One region of the Staphylococcus casei genome, then DNA from elsewhere that is predicted to be linked to it. Evidence: riboswitches for the same ligand, from Rfam matches in the RefSeq annotation. Region 1 holds a riboswitch; each other region holds the start of a gene.
What was found. A riboswitch is a leader RNA that binds a small molecule or an ion and turns the genes downstream of it on or off. The one in region 1 is predicted to bind S-adenosylmethionine.
Positions count from the first base shown of each region.

Region 2: it holds a riboswitch for S-adenosylmethionine, as region 1 does, so the genes downstream of both, metX (homoserine O-acetyltransferase MetX) here and QMO72_RS01515 (MetQ/NlpA family ABC transporter substrate-binding protein) in region 1, are expected to answer to the same signal.
Region 3: it holds a riboswitch for S-adenosylmethionine, as region 1 does, so the genes downstream of both, metK (methionine adenosyltransferase) here and QMO72_RS01515 (MetQ/NlpA family ABC transporter substrate-binding protein) in region 1, are expected to answer to the same signal.

Region 1 covers NZ_CP125718.1:354,145-358,350, reverse strand. Annotated here, with positions in the region: gene manA (mannose-6-phosphate isomerase, class I) at 1-72, opposite strand, end outside; gene QMO72_RS01520 (lactate/malate family dehydrogenase) at 263-1,204, opposite strand; gene QMO72_RS01515 (MetQ/NlpA family ABC transporter substrate-binding protein) at 1,291-2,109, opposite strand; SAM riboswitch class I at 2,185-2,291, opposite strand; gene panE (2-dehydropantoate 2-reductase) at 2,541-3,458, shown strand; gene ulaA (PTS ascorbate transporter subunit IIC) at 3,670-4,206, opposite strand, start outside.
Region 2 covers NZ_CP125718.1:12,973-17,178, reverse strand. Annotated here, with positions in the region: gene QMO72_RS00065 (DUF2232 domain-containing protein) at 1-538, opposite strand, end outside; gene metX (homoserine O-acetyltransferase MetX) at 786-1,754, opposite strand; SAM riboswitch class I at 1,812-1,912, opposite strand; gene QMO72_RS00055 (AzlD domain-containing protein) at 2,044-2,373, opposite strand; gene QMO72_RS00050 (AzlC family ABC transporter permease) at 2,370-3,065, opposite strand; gene serS (serine--tRNA ligase) at 3,407-4,206, opposite strand, start outside.
Region 3 covers NZ_CP125718.1:1,104,982-1,109,187, reverse strand. Annotated here, with positions in the region: gene QMO72_RS05340 (nuclease-related domain-containing protein) at 1-839, opposite strand, end outside; gene metK (methionine adenosyltransferase) at 932-2,128, opposite strand; SAM riboswitch class I at 2,238-2,350, opposite strand; gene pckA (phosphoenolpyruvate carboxykinase (ATP)) at 2,506-4,095, shown strand; gene QMO72_RS05325 (alpha/beta hydrolase family protein) at 4,146-4,206, opposite strand, start outside.

The DNA.
Region 1 (4,206 bases):
GTAATTAAATGATTTGAGCGCTGTGCCGCCCCAGATACGTTCTTGAAACACAGGTTTTAAAAATAATGGCATCGTTTTGTACCTCCGTTCTTTATTTTATTTAATATATCGCATATGAATTTCTATCGTCTCCGTAATATATTATAACATTTTATTAAAGCGTTTCCATTTTTAACGTAAAAAGCTGATTCCATATATTAATTATGAAACCAGCTATAGCTTATATTGTTCAAACAACAATGTGATTATATAAATAGTATGATCACTTATCTGTTTTTGATACTTGCTTAATTGTTTGCTTAATGTATTGATGTGCTGCTTTGAGTTGAATCCATTCACTTTGATTTAATTTTATTTCAAATCGTTGAATGACACCTTCTTTATCAATTAGCGTAGGTAAGCTAAATGCACTATCTGTTAAACCAAATTCATAATTAATAGTTGTTAACGGGATAATTGATCGTTGATTAAGTGCAATGGCCTGTATAATATTTACTGTCACTTTAGAAATTGCAGCATTCGTCCAACCCTTTTGATAAAAAACATCCATGGAAACTTGATCTATTTTCGCAGTAATATTTGCTTTATCAATCTCTGGAACATCAGTTAATGCTTCAAATTCATCTAGGGCCATTCCATGAATACGTACCTTACTCCACACCGGCACAGCATGTTGTCCATGCTCTCCTATGACAAAGGCTTCAACATTTTTAGGATCTATTTTATAGTGCTTTGCGATTAATGTTTTAAATCTTGATGTTTCTAGAGAAGTGCCCGTTCCTATTAATTTATGTGCCGGATAGTCAAATCGATTTGCTATGTAAGTAATCGTATCTACTGGGTTAGATATTAAGATTACAATCGCTTCCTGTGTAACTTGTTGGATTTGTGCCATAACCCCTTCAATCATTTGACGATTATCTTGTGCCAGTAACACACGATCCCCCTCGTTCGGGTCTGTCGGTGCACTTGACGCTATAATAATAAAAGAGGCATCTGCCAATTCTTGATAATCCCCTACACGAATATCTATATTTGTAGAATTTGACAAACCTTGTATATGAGAATGATCTAAAGCTTCACCACTCGCTACTTCTTTATTTGTATCTATCAATATGATTTCGGCAAATAAATTCAAATTTTGAATATCAGTTAATATCTGACTTCCGACTCTTCCAAGACCTACAATACCTAATTTAGACATTTTATCCCTTCCCTACTTCATCCATTTTAAGTTATATACATTTATTGAACTTAACCATATCAAGATAGCAATTTGGATTATACATATTATTTTTGATAAGGAATGACATCTTGTCCATATTTTCGCTCAATAAATGACTTCATATCTTTAGATTGGAGTACTTTTATTAACGTTTGATATTTCTTGTCATCTTTATGTCCTTTTTGTACAGCTACGATATTAGCAAATGGGGATGATTTTCCTTCCACTGCTATCGCATCTTTATGTGGCGTTAATCCATTATCAATAGCATAGTTAGAGTTCATTATGACTGCCGCGCCTTCTTTACTATTATATGTTTTAGGTAAAAATTCAGCACCCTGTTGATTATTAAATTTTAAGTTTTTCTTGTTTTCTACAATATCTTCAAATTTAGCATCTTCAATATTTACACCTTTTTTAATTTTGATTAATCCTTTATTTACAAAGAATGATAAGAAACGTCCTTCTTCTGCTGGATTATTGGATACATAAATTTTTGATCCATTTGGTATATCTTTAATATCTTTATATTTCTTACTATACACACCCATGGGCGTTGTAAACACTTTTCCTACTTCTTCAATATTATAATTATGATCTGCTTTTTCAGCTTTTAAATATGGTACATGCTGGAAAAAGTTTGCATCAACGTCCCCTTTATCTAATAATTTATTCGGTACTTTATAGTCATTAACTGTTTTTATTTTCAAATCATAACCTTTTTTCTTCATTTCTTCTTTAGCATGTTCAAGCACCTCACCATGTGGCGCTGGTGATGCTGCTATTGTAATTTTTTTGTCATTAGTTTTACCACTTGTATTACCGCATGCTGTAAGCAATAATACAAAAATTAATAATGCAACTGAACTGATTATTTTTTTCATATTTTAGTACTCCTTTATTTTTAATAGTCTAAAAAAATAAGCTTTCTCATAATGTTTAGAGAAAGCTTACACCTTCTCTCATCTCCGAAAGTAACACGACTTTCTGTGAATTAGCACCATTTCGTTGAACGACGGTTGCTGGGTTTCATCGGGCACAATCCCTCCACCACTCTTGATAAGAGTAAATCCTATGTAATTGAATTGTTTTAATCCTAGCATTGTACTCATAATTAGTCAATAAGTTTTGAGAATATTCCAAATAATTTAAACGCTATTATTTATGAATCCTATTAAATATTGTTCCATGTGAAACACTAGCTTCACAAATTAAAATACTAGCAGATACGTTTTATATAAAATGCGTATCTAAGTTGAATAAGTGGTATATGTATATTATTAAATATTTAATACATAAATAAGGAGTTGTTTATATGCGTATACTAGTCTTGGGAGCCGGCGGTATTGGTGGCTATTATGGTGGACGTTTGGCTGAGAGTGGACAAAACGTTACATTTCTTGTACGTCCAAAGCGTAAATCATTTTTAGATAAATACGGCTTAACCATACACAGTGAAAAAGGGGATTATAGTTTTAAACCACAATTAATCACTAAAGAGGATCGCGTTGAACCTTTCGATGTAGTCATTTTATCATCCAAATCTTATCATTTAGATCATGCAATTGAAGATTTAAAGCCCTTCGTAAATAGTACGACATCTATCATTCCAGTACTCAACGGTGTTGCGCATATACCAAAACTTCAATCAGCTTTTGGTAAAGATAAAATTTTAGGGGGTTACTGTGTCATTGAAACCACTTTAGACACAGCAGGTGAAATCATTCATACAAGCCCTTTTGACAAATTATATTTTGGTGAAATTGATGGTAATGATAGTAAGCGTTCAAAACATATTGCACATGCTTTCTCTAATACTAAAGCAGAATTCGTCTTAAATCCTAATATCAAACAAGGTATGTGGCATAAATATTTAATGATCACTGTACTCTCAAGTGTAACCACATTGATGCATGCACCAATCGGTCCAATCCGTGATAGTGAAGGTGGCGGTGATTTTATTGAATCCTTATATAATGAGGCAGCATCGATCATGCGTGCGCATGGTGCTCCACTTTCACATAATATCGTAGATCAATATATGAAATCACTTCAACAATTGTCTTATCATTTTAAAACATCTATGCAACGAGATATGGAAAAAGGATTTAACATTGAAGCAGATCATTTACAAGGATACTTACTTCAGTTAGCTAAATATTATAAAATTAATGCACCTTTATTAACTTGTGTCTATCAAAGTCACAAAGTTTACAAAGAAATGCTACATTAAATGATAAGCAATGCTATTAAATATCTATATAGTTGGATTACTCCTATCATGGCAGCTGACAATAAATTCTAAATCTTGTTATCAGCGATATGTTTATAATTCAAAGTACAACAACTTATAGTAGCGAAAAAGAGGCATAGCAAGCATATATATAATATGCTTGCTATGCCTCTTTTTAAATCCAATAGATTACAATTCATATTGCTTTAACCTATTGCTCTTTTATCCCTTTTTGGTTTGTACGTTTTTGTAACCACATTGCTAATGCCGCAATAATAACAATTAACACAATAATACCAATGAGTCCAAGGTATTTAGCAACATTGCCTACTACAACACCTACTACTAAGAAATCAGTATCAGAGAAAGTCGTTGCCGCACCACCAAGATCTCCTAAGAATGGTAAAAATACTAGAGGTAAAAATGTAATAAGTAAACCATTTAACGCTGATCCTGCAATAGCACCTTTAATACCACCACGCGCATTTCCAAACACACCGGAAGTTGCACCTAAGAAGAAGTGCGCTACCACACCAGGTAAGATAACTACTCCGCCAAATAAGAAGAGTAAAAACATTCCCAATACACCAACGATAAAGCTGACAAAGAAACCTATTAACACTGCATTTTGTGCATAGGGAAAAACAATTGGACAATCTAAAGCTGGCTTTGTATTAGGTACAAGTTTTTCAGAAATCCCTTTAAATGCAGGTACAATTTCTGCTAATATCAGACGAACACCAGTTAA
Region 2 (4,206 bases), 340 kb from region 1:
TTAATACGAGTAGAAATACTGCAAAAACTACATAACTCGGTAGTTGCACCGAAACTTGACGGAAGCCTTCTGCAAGCATTTGTTTATAGTCTGCGCTCGCTCCAGATTCTGAAATAAGATGATACAATTGTTGTTTCACTGGCTTCATAATTGTTGTTGCTTTTGGCAATTTATCAGATACTTGTAAGACCATAACTGCAATTAATGAGACTATACTGATATATGTAGTTGTAATATAAAGTATACGCTCTTTAGACGTACGTTCTTTTAATAATTGGCCTACAACGAAACTCAAGACGAGTACGAGGACCATGATAGTTAATACAAAAATATTACCCAATAAAGTTGTTAAAATAACTGTAATAACCGCTGTTATGCCAAATGTTTCTAAAGATTTATGCCATAAGATAATGCCTGGTATTGTTGCAAAGAGACTTAATACCAGTCCAAGCGGTGGTAATATATGTAAAGCTAAAGCGACTATGATTAGTGCTAATGTACCAAGGATAGCTGCCTTAGGATATATTTTTGAAAACAAATTCGCCACTCCCATACTATTTTTGACTATAACTTCTATTTTAACCTCTTTAAAACTTTTTCACAATTTTGTCGCCCATATTAATTAAAGATTAAAATAAATTGCATTAGTCTGTGGTTGCTTATGGTTCATTCACATAAAAATAGGACGACAAGTAATAACCATGCATAAAATATGCCCAGTTATGCCCAGTATAGTTACTGTTTGTCGTCCTGTACGTCATTTTATTTAGCTTAATCAGGCAATATCATTTTCTTTTAAATTGAGAAACTTTTAAGAAATGATATAAATTAGGTGCCCAGTCATTAAAATTAAGCAAGAAACCGTCATGCCCGACATTATCTGGCACAAAAAAGTGTTTATGATATTTAAAGCGCTCCCCTACTGCACGTACAAGGTCATCTGGATAAAGCAAATCATCTGTAAATCCCATAGTCATAACTTTCGTATCTAATTGCCTAAACACTGTGTCCACGTCATTACGCCCTCTATCTACATCATGACTATCCAAGACATCCAGTAGTGTTAAATAGCAAGCTGCATCAAAGTAATCTTTAAATTTATCGCCTTGGTGTTTTTGATAAGCCACGACTTGGTCTGGTGTAAAACGCTTATCATAACTTTTAGATGAACGATAAGTTAAGAAACCCAACTGTCTTGCAATACTCATACCTTCCTTGCGATTCAAATGAATAGACTGTCTCGCAATTTGATTAAAGGCACGGCTATACGAGGAAGTTCTATCTGTAGCAGCAAGAATCACAGCCTTTTCAACAACAAATTTACGGTTGTACAATAATTCCACTGCTTGCATGCCGCCTAAAGACCCACCGATAAGAATATTAATTTTTTGATGTCCTAATGTTTCAATACCCAATTCTATGGCGCGTACAATATCACGTAACGTAAGATGTTGTGGGAAATCTTCATCAGTTAGCGCTGAACTTGAACCATACGGGCTACCTATTACATTAAATGTTAAAAATTGATAATCATGTATTGGCATATAACCACCATCAATAATTTCTCTCCACCAACCGGGGTTTTCACTTGTTCCATAAGTTAAATGGTTTCCTGTTAACGCATGGCATACTACGACAAGCGGTTGTCCTGCTAATCCAACATGCTCATATCGTAACTTTAGGTTAGAGATTGTCTCACCTGACTCTGTTGTAAATGGCCCTAATTCTAATGTATCAACCGTATAATTCGTCATGATTTACCCCCTACTTAATAAAAAACTCCTCACCCATTATAAGTAAGAAGTTAATCATACTTATCATTCGAGTCTCTCGTTGGTTTTAGCACCGTACTTAAAATAGCCGGTTGCTGAAGCTTCACGGGGCCAAATCCCTCAGCTTCTCGAAATAAGATTTGATTTTAATTGTATATATCTCAGTGTACTAAATATCATTCCCTAATAAACATACTTGAAATAAAGAAATTTCATAATTTTCTAATTATTGTTATTCTAACGGATATTACGACTTACATCAATGAAATAATTAAAAGAACCATCGTATAATTGCTGTAATAATAATTCCACTAATGATCGTAATCGTTAGACTTCTAGTGTATAGAGCAATCAAAATGGTTGGAATCATCGTAATTAAGAATGGCACGTTCAAATTATAACCCATACTACCTTCATGTTGTTCTATCGCTCCGTCAATAACCAACGCTGTAAATAACGTTATCGGAATAAAAGATAGCCATTTTACTGTCTTTTCAGATAAACGTATCTTGGATATCATAACGAATGGTATTACACGTGTAAGCCATGTCACAATACCACACAATAAGATAATCATTAGCATATGTAGTGTAGTTGTCATCGATCCATCACCACCCCTAAAGCAGCAGTTAGTGTGGCTGCAAGAATAATTGCTATATATGACGGCATTATCAAACTAAATAAAAGCATCATAACAATGACGCACACGATTAATACAAGATAAGTCTTAATGTGTGAGCGTTGGATGGTTTCAAACTGTGAAATTGCTAAAAAGATAAACATAGCAGTAATTGCGAAATCGAGACCTAATGCATCTGGATTATGTATGTATTTACCAAAAACTGCGCCTACAATCGACGCAAGCGTCCAAAATAAGTATGCAGTGATGTTTAACCCGTGTAACCAACGGTCATTAATTTTTTCACCTTTTAGATGTGGTGTAATCGCAACACCAAATGTTTCATCTGTAATTAGCGTTCCAAGGCCTAGCCGGTTGAATAATCCATAGTTTTTATAACTTGGAGCAAGCGTCATACTCAGTAGAAACATTCTAGAATTAACAATAAAAGTAGTTAATATAATCGCCGAAATGGGTGTTCCTGATATGACTAACGCACAAATAATAAACTGTGCTGCGCCAGCATAAATGACAAGACTGAGCAAAATAATTTCTAGTAAACTAAAACCTGAGGCTATTGCCACAATACCAAATGACAACCCCACTCCTGCATACCCTAACAACGTAGGTATACATTCTTTAACACCTTGTCTAAACGTTACATGTGGCTCCACAGCCTCACTCCTTTATATTAAAATAATAGCTGTATTCTAATATAAAGTATAAACAACATTCAACGCCTTTACACTACCGTTTGTGTGACGGAAGACAAGTGGTTGTGTAAAAGCATTGTTTTACCGCCTTATTTTAGGTTTCGGAATTTTCTGTAAATGTTTAGACTACCCTATCTTTTTCTCTAGCACTTCGTCTGTTTCTCTTCTGATTCGCTGCTTTATTTTTGCTATTTTTATAATTTTTTATGTATTTACACCTCCCCCACCCTACCCTGCAAAATAAAAAACCACACGACAAGGGGCGTTGTCATGCGGTTCTTAGTATTGCTTTATTATATTTATTAAACTGATTGAATAACTGTTTTACCACCCATAAATGGAACTAATACTTCTGGAATTGTTACTGAACCATCTTCATTTTGATAATTTTCAACTATAGCAGCAAATGTACGTCCAACTGCTAAACCACTACCATTAAGTGTATGGACTAATTCTGGTTTTGAATTTTTATCACGTTTGAATCGAATATTCGCTCGACGCGCTTGGAAATCAGTAATGTTTGAACAAGAACTTATTTCTTTATAATCATTATAGCTCGGTAACCAAACTTCTAAATCATAGGTTTTACTTGCGCCAAATCCAATATCTCCTGTGCATAAGTTTACACGACGATAAGGTAAACCAAGTTCTTCTAATATTGCCTCTGCATGTCCCGTCATTTCTTCAAGTGCTTCCCAAGAGTCTTCAGGTTTTTCTACGCGTACCATTTCAACTTTATCGAATTGGTGTAAACGAATAAGGCCTCTTGTATCACGTCCAGCAGAACCCGCTTCACTGCGATAACAAGCTGATTGTGCTGTGAATTTAGCTGGTAGTACATCTGGATCAATAATTTCATTACGATAGTAGTTTGTAAGTGGCACTTCAGCTGTTGGAATTGTATATAAGCCTTCCTTTTCAACTTTAAATAAATCTTCTTCAAATTTAGGCAATTGACCTGTACCATACATTGAATCTGCATTTACTAATTGTGGCACCATCATTTCAGTATAACCATGTTGTGTAGTATGTTTTGTAATCATGTAATTCATTAACGCTCTTTCTAATTGTGCCCCTTCACCTGTTAAGAATACGAAGCGCG
Region 3 (4,206 bases), 750 kb from region 1:
AATACAAACTTATTAAAGAATTCGTCAAGCTGTTCAGGCCCAACTAATACTTTTGAGCTTGAGCTTTGCGCATAATTAGAAATTGTGACTGCACCTTCATTCTTCGGATTAAAGTATAAAATAGTCGTAGGTGCAAATTTTAAATTCAATTCTGTTTGAATATCACCCGCAAGTTTTTCTATTTCATTTAAGTGATTAGAATAATTAACAAATGATAATGAATTTTTATCTTCATTTTGATCTAATACAAGCGTTTGTGGTGATTGTTTATCAAGGTCGAGTGTATCAAATACTTGTTCCATCATAGGCTGTTCTTTAAATTGACCAGCACTAATGCCATTGTAAACATGCCCTTTCAGTAATTGAGAATCGATTATATATAGTCCTGTACGCGTAAGTACTAAATGACTGATTCGTTGTACATCACTAAACTCATTTTTAGGTAAGAAAATATTTGCCATGATATGCATATCTTCAGGACGAATTCTCTTTTCATTTACAAGACGTTCACGAATGCCAATCAATCTCATATCCGTTACATATTCACTATGGTTTTTAGAAAATAATTTTAACGCATCAATTTCTCTATTTTTAGAGCTTACAGTTGCGGTATATTCTTCTTTTTGTTTAGTTACCGTTTTTTTATTTTCAATTCTTTCTTTTTCTAATTCTTCTTCATGTTCATCGCTTAATTTTTTCTCTCTTGCTTTATATTGCTCTTCTACTTTTTTCTGCGCTTTCTTTTTACTTTTTAAAGCAACAAAAAATAATATTAAACAAATAATTGCCACGATGATTGCCACGATCAAACCAATTTCTAACGGGCCAAATGAATTCATAACAATAGCGCTCCTTTATATGTTCAGTAACTTTATTATAATCGATAATCGCTCTTCATACGATAGAAAAGTATGCTATTACTTTACTTTTATTATGCATTAACAGAATCTTTTAATAAATTTACTTTATCTAATTTTTCCCATGGTAATAATACATCTGTACGACCAAAATGACCGTAAGCAGCCGTTTGTTTATAGATTGGATGTTTCAAGTCTAACATTTTTATAATACCCGCTGGTCTAAGATCAAAATGAGTTCTGACAGCCTCTACTAAACTATCTTCGCTCACTTTCCCAGTACCAAACGTATCAATAGAAATCGATACAGGCTCAGCAACTCCAATCGCATAAGCAAGTTGAACTTCACATTTTTTAGCCAAGTCAGCAGCAACAATATTCTTAGCTACATAGCGTGCAGCATACGCAGCAGAACGGTCTACTTTTGTTGGATCCTTACCACTGAAACAACCACCGCCATGACGTGCATAACCACCATACGTATCCACAATAATTTTACGACCAGTAAGTCCTGCGTCACCTTGAGGCCCGCCAATCACAAATCTACCAGTAGGGTTTATATAGAATTTCGTTGCTTCATCTAATAAATCTTTTGATACAGTTGGATAAATCACATGCGCTTTAATATCAGCTTGAATTTGTTCTAATTCAATATCTTCAGCGTGTTGTGTAGACACCACTATAGTATCAATACGACGTGGTTCATCATGCTCATCATATTCTACAGTTACTTGTACTTTACCATCTGGGCGTAAATAGTTTAATGTTTCATCTTTACGAACATCTGATAATCGTTTAGCTAACTGATGTGATAAGAAGATTGGTAACGGCATATAAGTATCCGTTTCATTTGTAGCGTAACCAAACATCAAGCCTTGATCTCCGGCACCTGTTGCTTCAATTTCTTCTTCTGAAACATCATTGCGATATTCTAAAGCTGTATCAACACCTTGTGCAATATCTGCAGATTGTTCATCAATTGCTGTTAATACTGCCATTGTTTGACTATCATAGCCATATTTTGCACGTGTATAACCAATTTCTTTAATCGTTTCTCTCACGACTTTAGGAATATCTACATAAGTTGACGTTGATATCTCTCCTGAAATTAATGCCATACCTGTAGTTACTGTTGTTTCACAAGCTACGCGCGCATTAGGGTCATCCTTAAGTATTTCATCTAATATTGCATCTGATACTTGGTCAGCAATTTTATCTGGATGCCCCTCTGTTACAGATTCTGAAGTGAATAATCTTTTATTGTAAGTCATAATTTGCTCCTTTAGTTTTAAATTACGAAAATTCTCTCTCTGTTGAGCTAAATAAAAAAGGCCTTCATCACTATATTAAATAGAGAGAAGGCCCTTATACGTCCATTCGCTCTTATCGTTCAGACGCTATTTGTCTGCAAACGGTTTGGCACCTTTCTTCGTATTAAGAAGAGGTTGCTGGGCTTCATTGGGTCCATGTCCCTCCGCCACTCAGGATAAGAGAATCCGTTAATCACTATAGTACAGAATCTCTGATATATTGTCAATTTAACATTTATTAAAATTCCTTCTAAAATGATGTGGACTAATAGTGCATATGTGTTATACTTTTTAATTGTAAAGGCTTACATCTAAAATTAACTATGGAGGGATTCAGTATGGCGGTAGATACATACACTTATACAAATAAAATTGACAGCATTTTGGGAAAAAGTTCATCATTATTTCAATTGTCGACGACTCAGTTATATAACAAAATTTTGAATAATAATGAAGGCGAACTCACTGAGTTAGGTGCCATAAATGCCAAAACTGGGAAATATACAGGACGTTCCCCTAAAGATAAATTCATCGTTACTGAACCGTCTTATAGAGATGCAATTGATTGGGGAGATATCAATCAACCAATTGAAGAAGAAACATTTTTAAAACTATATGATAAAGTTTTAGCTTATCTTGATAAAAAAGATGAATTATACGTATTCAATGGTTACGCAGGTAGTGATGTCGATTCGCAATTAAAACTCACTGTCATTAATGAGTTAGCTTGGCATAACCTATTCGCACAAAATATGTTTATTCGTCCTAATTCATACGAAGAAGCATTAGATATTAAAGCAAATTTCACAATTGTTTCAGCACCGCACTTTAAAGCTGATCCAACCATTGATGGCACACATTCAGAAACGTTTATTATAACTTCATTTAAACATAAAGTTATTTTAATCGGCGGCACGGAATATGCTGGCGAAATGAAAAAAGGCATCTTCTCAGTAATGAACTATTTACTTCCTAAAGACAACATCATGAGCATGCATTGTTCAGCTAACGTTGGCGACAAAGGTGATGTCGCATTATTCTTTGGTTTATCTGGAACTGGCAAGACAACACTTTCTGCTGATGCTAATCGTAAGCTTATTGGCGATGATGAACATGGATGGAATGATAACGGTATCTTTAATATTGAAGGTGGTTGCTATGCTAAAGCCATTAATCTTTCATATAAAAAAGAACCACAAATTTATGATGCAATTAAGTACGGGACAATTTTAGAAAACGTAGTGGTCGACGAAGAAGGCGATGTTGATTTCGACGATAACTATTATACTGAAAACACAAGAGCTGCTTACCCTATTAACCATATTGATAATATTGTTACACCCTCTAAAGCGGCACATCCTAACACAATTATTTTCCTAACTGCCGATGCTTTTGGTGTATTACCTCCGATTTCTAAGTTAACTAAAGATCAAGCAATGTATCATTTCTTAAGTGGTTTCACTGCCAAACTAGCAGGTACAGAACGTGGTGTCACTGAACCTGAACCTTCATTTTCAACTTGTTTCGGTTCACCTTTCCTACCGCTTAATGCTAAGGTTTATGCAGATTTGTTAGGTGATCTTATAGATAAACATGACGTAGACGTATACTTAGTTAACACTGGTTGGACTGGTGGTAAATATGGTGTGGGCCGTCGTATTAGCTTAAATTACACAAGACAAATGGTAAATCAAGCAATTACAGGTGAATTAAAAGATGCAGAATATATTAAAGATGATATGTTCGGGCTAAATATTCCAGTATCTGTAGAAGATGTACCGCAGACATTACTTAATCCAATTAATGCTTGGAATAAACCAGAAGCATATAGAGCACAGGCGCAAGACTTAATTGACCGTTTCAATTATAATTTCGAAAAATTTGGAGAAGACGTTGAAGACTTGGCTATCAAAGGCGGCTTCAAGTAAGTCTAATCATAAAAAACATGTACTACTCGCTTTGGGTAGTACATGTTTTTTTATATTTTATTATTCAAATGATAATCATCTTTAATACTGTGTTGTTCAACATCTGTCATC